DNA from 2 places in the Serratia sp. GW822-FHT06E05 genome. Region 2 is predicted to be linked to the other one. Evidence: predicted binding sites of a transcription regulator. Region 2 holds the regulator's gene; the other holds the start of a gene.

Region 1 (5,351 bases), on a different contig from region 2:
ATACAGCGCATAGTTCTGGAACACCATCGCGATACCGCGATCTTTCGGCTCCATATCCGTTACGCGTTGACTGTCGATATAAATATCGCCGCTGGTGGTGCGTTCCAGCCCGGCCACCATGCGCAACAGCGTCGATTTACCGCAGCCGGACGGGCCGACCATCACGATAAATTCGCCGTCCGCCACGTCGAGGTCAATTTGCTTGATCACCGGCGTTTTACCGTCGTAAGACTTGGTGACTGCCTGTAGTTTTAAACCTGCCATGTGAAAATTTCTCTCGTTACTTTTCGCTATCAACCAGGCCGCGTACAAACCAACGCTGCATCAGAAGAACCACCGTCAGCGGTGGAATTAAAGTCAGAATCATCGCCGCCATCACCTGATTCCACTGAGTCGGCGCGCCGGAGGTGGAGATCATGCTCTTGATACCCGCCACTGCGGTGCCCATCGAGGCATCGCTGGTGATCAGAATCGGCCACAGGTACTGGTTCCAGCCGTAGATAAAGGTGATGACAAACAGCGCCGCCAGATTGGTCTTCGACAGCGGCAACACGATATCCCAGAAAAAACGCATCGGGCCGGCGCCGTCAATCCGCGCCGCTTCCAGCAGTTCGTCCGGTAACGTCATAAAGAACTGGCGCAGCAGGAAGGTGGCGGTCGCCGACGCCATCAGCGGCAACGTCAGGCCGGTGTAGCTGTCCAGCAGGTTGAGGTTGGAGATAACCTCCACCGTCGGGAAAATACGCACCTCAACCGGCAACATCAGGGTGAGGAATATCAGCCAGAAGAACAGGCTGCGCAGCGGGAAACGGAAATAAACGATGGCATAGGCGGACAACACCGACACCACAATCTTGCCGAAGGTGATGGCCAGCGCCATCACCACGCTGTTCAGCAGCAGCAGCGAAAACGGCACCTTAAGGTTGCCCACGCCACCCTGCCAAATATTGCTGATGTTTTCCCACAGATGACCGCCGGGGATCAGGGTCATCGGCACCTGAAACACCTGTTTGTCGTCCAGCGTAGCCGCCACAAAGGCCACGTACAGCGGGAACAGCACCACCAGCACGCCGATAATCAGCATTACGTGGCTGAAAATGTCCAGCCCGCGTCGGTTCTCAATCATTGGTAACGCACCTTACGTTCGACAAAACGGAACTGGATCACCGTCAGGCCAATCACCAGCAACATCAGGATCACCGACTGTGCCGCGGAGCTGGACAGATCCAGACCGGCAAAGCCTTCACGGTAAATCTTGTAGATCAGCGTGGTGGTGGACTGTACCGGTCCGCCGCCGGTCGCAGCATCGATCACCGGGAAGGTATCGAAGAAGGCGTACACCAGATTCACCACCAGCAGGAAGAAGCTCACCGGCGTGATTAACGGCAGCACCAGATTGAAGAAACGCCGCACCGGGCCGGCACCGTCAATGGCCGCCGCCTCAACCAGAGAGCGGGGAATTGACTGCAACGCGGCCAAGAAAAACAGGAAGTTATAGCTGATTTGCTGCCATACCGAGGCCAACACCACCAGGAACATCGCCTGCCCGCTGTTTTGCGCGTGGTTCCAGCTGTAGCCCAGTCCATTGAGGAAATGGGTAATCAACCCCAGGCCGGGGTTGAACAGGAAAATCCACAGCACCGCCGCCACCGCGGGCGCCACGGCGTAAGGCAGGATCATCAGCGTCTGGTAGATCCGGCTGCCGCGCAGCACGTAATCCACTAACGCGGCGAAGAACAGCGACACGACCAGCCCGATACCCGCCACCAGGAAACTGAAAATCAGCGTGGTGTAAAACGAGTCCAGGTAGTAAGGGTCGTGGAACAGTTGGGTAAAGTTGTCCAACCCGACAAACTGGCTGGACAGGCCAAACGGGTCGAGGCTTTGCACCGAATACCACAGCGCCTCGCCGGCGGGCCACAGAAAGAATATTGCGGTGATCAGCAACTGCGGCAGCACCAAAACATAGGGCAGCCAACTGCAGCCGAAACCGGGACGATGTGAACTCATCATTAGGGACTCATGAAGACAAAAAACGGGTGACTCGAGCAGGGCGTCGCGAGCAAAGCCAGTCTGGGTGCGGACAGCGCACAGCTCCCGGAGTGGACATAAAGTCCATGAGGAGAGCGAGCACTGCCCAATCCCAGAATGGCAAAGCGCAGTAGCCGCTATTACTTAGTCTGAGACTCGAAGCGACGCAGCAACACATCACCGCGCTGTACGGCGGCATCCAATGCCTGCTGTGGCGTTTTCTTACCGGTCCACACGCCCTCCAGCTCTTCATCCACGACGGTGCGAATCTGCGGCATATTGCCCAAACGCAGCCCCTTGGTGAACGGCAATGGCGGCTTGTTCAGCATTTGACGCGTCGCCACGTCCGCCCCTGGGTTCTTGTCATAGAACCCCTGTTGTTTGGTCAGGTCGTACGCTGCGGTGGTGATCGGCAGATAACCGGTCTTCTGGTGCCACTCGGCGGCGATTTCCGGCTGTGCCAGATACTGCAGGAACTCGGCTACGCCTTTATAGGTGGCGGCATCTTTACCGTTCATCACCCACAGGCTGGCGCCCCCGATAATGGCGTTCTGCGGTGCATTTTTGGCATCGGCGTCATACGGCATCATGCCCACGCCATAGTTGAATTTGGCGTAATGCTTGATGTCCGCCAGCGAGCCGGATGAAGCGGTGGTAATCGCACAGTCACCGCTGTAGAACTTCTCGGTGGATTCGTCTTTACGGCCGAAATAGGTGAAGTCACCTTTTTTGTTCATCTCTTCCAGCAGTTGGATATGCTTGACCTGCAACGGCTTGTTGAACTCCAGCTTGGCGCTCGCGCCCCCAAAACCATTGTTCTCCGTGGCGAATGGCACGCCGTGCCAGGCACTGAAGTTCTCCAGTTGGATCCAACCCTGCCAACCGCTGGCATAGCCGCATTTCATGCCGGCTTCACGCAGTTTGGCGGTGTCCGCCGCCAGCTCCTGCCAGGTTTTTGGCGGCTGGTCTGGGTTCAAACCGGCTTTCTTGAAGGCATCTTTGTTGTAATACAGCACCGGGGTGGAGCTGTTGAACGGCTGCGACAGCAGGTGTCCGCTTTTGTTGTCGGTGTAGTAACCGGACACCGTAGGCACGAATACCGATTCGTCAAAGCTGATGCCCGCGTCTTTAAACACTTCGTACACCGGCTTGATCGCCTTGCTGGCCATCATGGTGGCCGTACCCACTTCATACACCTGCAGGATCGCCGGCGCTTTACCGGAGCGGTAGGCCGCGATGCCCGCTGCCAGGCTCTGTTCGTAGTTGCCTTTGTAAACCGGAACAATTTTGACGTCGGTGTGCGACTGGTTAAAGCGGTCCGCCAGGGAATCCACTTCTTTACCCAGTTCGCCCTCCATCGAGTGCCAGAACGGGATCTCGGTCGCCGCCAGTGCCTGAGTGCTGACCGCCAGGGTCAACGCGACGCACAGCGTGGTTTTGCGAATAGCGTAGGTGAGCATGCCTAACTCCTGAAAAAGCTGGTGTATCCCCTGCATCTTTCACGCCGCAGCCGTGTTGGTTTCCCGCCATCACCTCAGTCATTTACCTATATGTAAACTCCTGAGGATTCTGGCGGTCACCGCCTTGCTGCTACGTGAAATCTTTTGGGGCAATAAGCGCGTGAGCGAAAAGAATCAGTTTTTTGTTCGGAAGCTAACATGCCATGCTCGGATGACAGAAAAATAACCGTTAGATGACAGCCATATGACGGAAGAGTGAAGTGCAGATTGCGGTTTGATGTCGGCGACGGGGAAAGATCCCCGCCGCCGTGAGGATCACAGTGAACGGCGCAGGCGGGCAACCGCTTCCTGCATTTGCTGTTCAGTGGCGGTGGCGAACGACAGGCGGAAGGTAGAACGGTCCGGATTGTCTGAGAAGAAGTATTCTCCCGGCACAAACACCACGCCCTGCTGCAGGGTGGTTTTCAGCCATTCGGTGGCGTTGAACGGCTGACGGAAACGCGCCCACAGGAACATGCCGCCTTTCGGCATATCGAAGTTGATATGGTCACCCAGCTCTTTTTCCACCAGCCCGGCCAGGATCTCACCCTTTTGTTTGTAAGCCGCGCGGATCTTTTCGATCTGCGCCGGCAGGCGATCCAGCCCCAGGTAACACTCTACGATGCTCTGCGACAATGCGCTGGCATGCAGATCCGCCGCCTGCTTGATGATTGCCACTTTATGCAGCAAAAACGGCGGCAGTATAGCCCAGCCCAAACGCAACCCCGGAGCCAGGATCTTGGAGAAGGTCGAGGTATAGATAATGTTATCGGTATGGCCCAGCACCTGCTGCGAAACCTGGTGCAGCGTCGCGTTACGCTCTTCGGTAAAACGCAGTTCGCCGTACGGATCATCCTCGATGATCAGGAAATTGTGCTCGGCCGCCAGCTTGACCAACAGTTCGCGACGCGGGGCGCTCAGGGTAATGCCGCTTGGGTTGCCGAAGTTCGGCACCACATACACGCCCTTGATGCGCTGCGTTTTCAACAGCTCGGCCAGTTCTTCGACCACCATGCCATCGCTGTCGGACGATACCGACATGATGTTGGCTTCCGCCAGTTCCAGCGTCTGCAACGCCGCCAGGTAGGTCGGACGTTCCACCACGAACACGTCGCCCGGGTTCACAATGGCGCGCATCACCAGATCCAGCGCCTGCTGGGAGCCGGCCGTGACCATCACTTCATCGGCGGTGGCGGTGACGCCGCGTTCGGCACACAGCTCGCAGATGCGTTCACGCAGCACCGGGCTGCCTTCGGTCAGACCGTACTGAAAAGCGCTTTTCGGCTGTTCGGTGATCGCCTGATGAGTGGCGATGCTCAGCCCTTCGAAATCAAACAGGGCATCAGAGGGGATGCCGCCCGCCAGCGAAATGACGTTTTCCATCTTACTGTGCTTGAGCAATTCACGGATTGCCGAGCTTTTTACTTTTACGATGCGCTGCGCGAGTAACCCTTCTGTGTTCATTTCTTATTCTTCTCGTAATCGTTAAAAATGTTGTAGGGGTCCGATACGCTGCGCCCGAGTCGCTCGGGGCGAAGATATTCGCCCCCTACCGCTTCGACGGGTATTTCAACCGCCCAGATACGCCGACCTAACTGCTTCGTTTGCTAACAATTCGGCCCCCGTATCTTCCAACACCACGCGCCCGTTTTCCAGTACATAACCGCGATCTGCCAATTTCAGCGCCTGATTGGCGTTTTGTTCGACCAGGAAGATGGTCATGCCCTCTTCACGCAGCTGCTGAATGATGTCAAAAATCTGCTGAATGATGATCGGCGCCAGCCCCAGAGAGGGCTCGTCGAGCAACAGCAGCTTCGGCTG
Region 2 (5,351 bases):
AGGTTCGCCAGCGTATCGGAGCCGACGCTAGACAGGTTGCCGGACAACATGCCATCCGGCTGTGCCAGCGCGCCTCGGCTTGCCAACAGCGCCAGGCAAAGCAACAGCCCTCGGGTGATTCGGATCATGCCAGCCTCTCGCGTTAATTTTTCACCGCATTCTCTGACAAAGCTGCGGGAACAATCAACCGGTTAGGCAAGGTAAAGATAAATCGGGTGCCGATGCCCTGCTCGCTAAGGATCTCCAGCCGCGCATCGTGGTGACTGAGCGCATGCTTGACGATCGCCAACCCCAGCCCACTGCCGCCGGTCTGGCGTGAACGGGCTTTGTCGACGCGGTAGAAGCGTTCGGTCAAACGGGGAATATGTTCGGCCGCGATACCCGGCCCATTATCACTGACCTGAAACTGCGCGCCGTTTGGCGTCTGCTGCCAGCTGACCTCAATATTGGTGCCTTTCGGCGTATGATTGACGGCGTTATACACCAGATTCGACACCGCACTGCGAAGTTGGTCATCGTTACCGAACACTTTCAACTGCTCATTCACCCGGAAGGTGATTTCGTGGTTGCCGCCGCTCAGCGATTGCGCCTCACGTTGTAACACCCGCAACATCAGGGGGATATCAACCCGCTCGTTCATTTCAACGTTAGGCGCCGCCTCGATGCGCGACAGCGTCAGCAGTTGCTTGACCAGTCCGTCCATGCGGCGAGTCTGCTCCTGCATGGTGCCCAACGCCTTACCGCGCAGCGAACCATCCAGCTCTTCGTCGCTCATCATTTCCAGGTAACCCTGCAATACCGTCAGCGGCGTGCGCAGCTCGTGGCTGACGTTAGCGAAGAAGTTGCGCCGAGCCCCTTCCAGTTGACGCATCTGGGTCACATCACGGGCTACCATCAATAATTGCCCTTCGGAGTAGGGCATCACACGAAACTCGACGTAATGCTCGTTATTCAGTTGCAGCGTCAAAGGGCGGGAGAACTCCTGCTGTTGCAGATAGTGACTGAACTCCGGATAACGCAACAGGTTGAGAATGTGCTGGCCATTGTCTTCCGGCCAGCGGAAACCCAGCAAATGCTGCGCCAGCCCGTTGCACCAAAAGATATTGCCTTCGACGGTAGTCATCACTACCGCATCGGGCAGCGATTCCGCTCCGCTACGGAAGCGTTTGATCAACAGCGCCAGCTCACGGCGCCGACGACGGTTCCGTTGCTGCATCTGATACAAGCCGTAAAACAGCGGTTCCCAGCTCCAGCGGCCAGGCGGCGGCGTCATGCTGCGGTCAACCCACAGCCAGTGGGAAAGTTTGAGTTGATTGTAGAAATTCCATACCAACGCCGCCAGCACGGAGGCCAGCAGCAGCCAGGGCAGATAACCGAAAATCAGCCCCAACAGTAAGGCAGGCAGGCAGAAAAGGGCCAGCTCCAGGGCCAGCCTCTTCCAGGATAGACGTTCTAACACGGCATATTCTCCAGCGCGGCGCGATCAGTAGCGCGTTGAGAATCGGTAGCCGGTGCCCCGAACGGTTTGAACCATTTTGTCATGACCACTGGTCTCTAACGCCTTACGGAGCCGACGGATGTGCACGTCAACGGTGCGGTCTTCCACATAAACGTTAGTGCCCCAGACGTGATTAAGCAACTGCTCACGGCTATAAACGCGTTCAGGATGGGTCATAAAGAAGTGCAACAGCTTGAACTCGGTCGGCCCCATATCCAGCGCTTGTTCGTTAGCCATCACGCGGTGTGAGGAAGGGTCCAGGCTCAGCCCTTGCATTTCAATCACTTCTTCCACCGCCATCGGTGAAATACGGCGCATTACCGCCTTGATGCGCGCCACCAGTTCCTTCGGTGAGAAGGGTTTGGTGATGTAATCATCCGCCCCGACTTCCAGGCCGCGCACCCGGTCTTCTTCTTCACCGCGCGCGGTCAACATCATCACCGGAATATCGCGGGTCAGCGCTTCACGTTTCATATGTTTAATAAACTGAATGCCGGATCCCCCGGGTAACATCCAGTCGAGCAACACTAAATCAGGGAACGGCTCAGACAGGCGCGTCACGGCGCTGTCATAATCCTCAGCTTCCAACGGTTGGTAACCATTCTGTTCCAACACAAAGCACACCATCTCACGGATCGGCGCTTCGTCTTCCACCACCAGTATGCGTCTTGCCATCGTCAATCCTGCCAATGTGTTAGCGATCACAGTTGATTGCGGGCGCCATTATGCGTCAGTTTTGTGACACTTTTATGAAAAAAGCGGGCTGTTATAGGCAGTAAGCATAGCGATTATTTCCAACGTCAAAGAAAAATCATTCAGTTGTCATAATGATTGCGTCACGACAGCCGCCGCAACGCCCTTTATAATCACCGCCATTACCCTATCGCCCCGGGAGTGTCATGCGCCTGATCCACACCTCTGACTGGCATCTTGGCCAGTACTTTTTCACCAAAAGCCGCGCCGCCGAGCATCAGGCATTTCTGCACTGGCTGATCGAACAGATTGAACAACACCAGGTGGATGCGCTGATTGTCGCCGGGGATCTGTTCGATACCGGCTCGCCGCCAAGCTACGCCCGCGAGCTGTATAACCGCTTCGTGGTGGAACTGCAGCGTACCGGCTGCCAGTTGGTGGTGTTGGGCGGCAATCACGACTCCGTGGCCACCTTAAATGAATCGCGTGAATTACTTTCCTGTCTGAATACCACCGTGATCGCCAATGCGCAGAGCGAAATCGAACAACAGGTGCTGGTGCTGAATCAACGCGACGGCCAACCGGGTGCGGTATTGTGCGCCATTCCTTTTCTGCGCCCGCGCGATCTGCTCACCAGCCGCGCCGGTGAGTCCGGGGTGCAAAAACAGCAGGCGCTGCAAGAGTCTATCGCCGACCACTATCACACCCTGTACCAGGCCGCCTGTGCGCGCCGTGATGCGCTGGGCTTGCCGCTGCCCATCGTCGCTACCGGCCATCTGACCACCGTCGGCGTCACCACGTCCGACTCGGTGCGCGACATCTATATTGGTACGCTGGACGCCTTCCCCGCACAGGCGTTCCCGCCGGCCGATTACATCGCGCTGGGGCATATTCATCGCGCGCAAAACGTCGCCAAATCTGAACATATTCGCTACAGCGGCTCCCCTATCCCGCTCAGTTTTGACGAGTTGGGCAAGGCCAAAAGCGTGTTTATGGTGGATTTCGCGGCGGGTGCCCTGCAACAGGTCAGCGCGTTGGAGATCCCAAGCTTCCAACCGATGCAGCTCATTAAGGGAGATTTGGCGCAGATCGAGCAGCAATTACGGCTGTTCGCCGATTATCAGGGTGAATTACCGGTATGGCTGGATATCGAAGTGGCGACCCAGGATTACCTTAGCGACATTCAGCGTCGCATTCAGCTGCTGGCCGATCAACTGCCGGTAGAGGTCGTGCTGCTGCGCCGCAGTAAGGAGCAGCGTCACCAGGCCATTGAACAACAAGACAAAGAAACGCTCAACGAACTAAGCGTCACCGAGGTCTTTGAGCGGCGGCTGGCGCAGGAACCCGAGATGGCCGAAGCGCGCAAACAGCGAATGAGTCAGATGTTCCAACAGGTGGTCGAAGCCGTACGGCACCAGGATCAGGAGCCGAACCAATGAAAATTCTCAGCCTGAGATTAAAAAACCTCAATTCGCTGCAGGGGGAATGGAAGATAGACTTCACCGCCGAGCCCTTCGCCAGCAACGGATTATTTGCCATCACCGGCCCCACCGGCGCGGGTAAAACCACCCTGCTGGACGCCATCTGTCTGGCACTGTACCACCAGACGCCGCGCCTGAATGTCACGCCAAGCCAAAATGAGCTGATGACCCGCCACACCGCCGAGTCGCTGGCGGAGGTCGAGTTTGAGGTTAAAGGTGTCGGTTACCGCGCGTTCTGGAGCCAGCGCCGTGCCAAAAACTCCCCGGACGGCAACCTGCAGGCGCCGAAGGTGGAACTGGCGCTGCGCGATGACGGCAAAATCCTGGCCGATAAAGTCCGCGACAAGCTGGATCTTACCGCCGCGATCACCGGGCTGGATTTCGGTCGTTTTACCAAATCGATGATGTTGTCTCAGGGGCAGTTCGCTGCCTTCCTGAATGCCGATGCCAATGATCGCGCCGAACTGCTGGAAGAGTTGACCGGCACCGAGATTTACGGCCAGCTTTCCGAGCGCGTTTTCGAGCAGCACAAACAGGCCAAAACCGATCTGGACGCGTTGCATCAGCGCGCCAGCGGCATTGAGTTGCTGAACGAAGAACAGCGCCAACAGCTGGAAAGCCAGCTCGTGGAGCTCAGTTCGCAGGAAAATGCCCTCAGCGAACAGACCCAGCGTCAGCAACGGGCGTTAAACTGGCTACAGCAATGGCAGCAGACGCAGCAGAAACAGCAGGAATACCAGCGTCAGTTGAGCGCCGTACAACAGGAGCAGGCTGAGGCAGAACCGCAACTTCAGCAGTTGGCGCGCAGCGAGCCGGCAGAGAAACTGCGCCCACTGCTCAACGAACGCAACCGCTACCGCAGCGATCAACAGGCGCTACAACAGCAGATTGCCCAGTTGACGCAGCAACAGGAGCAACAGCTTGCCCAGATGACCCCGTTGCAGCAGGCAGTGGAACAAGCACGTGCTCAACTGCAGGCGCATGTCGAACACCAGCAGATCCAACAACGTCTGATCGACGAGCAGATCGTCCCGCTCGACCACCAGATAACCCAGTTGCAAAAAACGCAGACAGAACTGCAACAGGCCTGCGATGCCGCCACGCAACAGTACGCTCAGCAACAAGCGGAGCTGGAACAACTTGAGGTTTTACGAGCCCGGCTCACCGCCCAAGCCGGACAGCAGCAGGAGCAGCTTAACGGCCTCACTGCCGCACTGGCAGCGCAGCAACAGCAGCAAAATGCGCTGGAAGCTCAAGCCCCCCTAACAGCGCTGCGCCAACGTCAGACCGAACTGGCCGAGCTGCGTCCGGTGCGCCAGCAATTATTTACCCTCTCCTCGCTGTTTGGCCAGGTCAGCGAACGTCTGGAACAACAACGCAAGGAGTTCACGGCCCGTCAGACCCAGCTCAGCGAGCTTGAAAAGCAGCTTGAAGAAACACGCCAGCAGTACAAACAGCAAAAAGCACATCAGACGGACGTAGAGAAAGCCCTTGAGCTGGAGCAACGCATCGTCAGCCTGGAGGCGGAACGCGCTCGCCTGCAAACTGGCGAACCTTGTCCACTGTGCGGCTCAGCCGAACATCCGGCCATCGAACAGTATCAGGCGGTAAAACCCTCTGAGACAGCACTGCGTCTGGCCGATATGCGCGTCAAAACCGAGGCTTTGTACACCCAGGGC

The links. The regulator PhoB, encoded in region 2, activates phosphate uptake and scavenging genes when phosphate is short. The targets are predictions, from matches to a motif close to CTGTCATAAAACTGNCNNAT.
Region 1: a site for PhoB is predicted at 3,723-3,742, ahead of ugpB (sn-glycerol-3-phosphate ABC transporter substrate-binding protein UgpB). Genes of this name have one in related genera too.

What each region holds. Positions count from the first base shown of each region.
Region 1 covers NZ_JBXALM010000004.1:283,292-288,642, reverse strand. The annotation lists gene AC1RKC_RS13395 (sn-glycerol-3-phosphate import ATP-binding protein UgpC) at 1-264, opposite strand, end outside; gene ugpE (sn-glycerol-3-phosphate ABC transporter permease UgpE) at 281-1,126, opposite strand; gene ugpA (sn-glycerol-3-phosphate ABC transporter permease UgpA) at 1,123-2,010, opposite strand; gene ugpB (sn-glycerol-3-phosphate ABC transporter substrate-binding protein UgpB) at 2,172-3,491, opposite strand; gene AC1RKC_RS13375 (aminotransferase-like domain-containing protein) at 3,807-4,994, opposite strand; gene livF (high-affinity branched-chain amino acid ABC transporter ATP-binding protein LivF) at 5,100-5,351, opposite strand, start outside.
Region 2 covers NZ_JBXALM010000012.1:155,917-161,267, reverse strand. The annotation lists gene AC1RKC_RS22505 (PstS family phosphate ABC transporter substrate-binding protein) at 1-128, opposite strand, end outside; gene phoR (phosphate regulon sensor histidine kinase PhoR) at 143-1,459, opposite strand; gene phoB (phosphate response regulator transcription factor PhoB) at 1,484-2,173, opposite strand; gene sbcD (exonuclease subunit SbcD) at 2,398-3,630, shown strand; gene sbcC (exonuclease subunit SbcC) at 3,627-5,351, shown strand, end outside.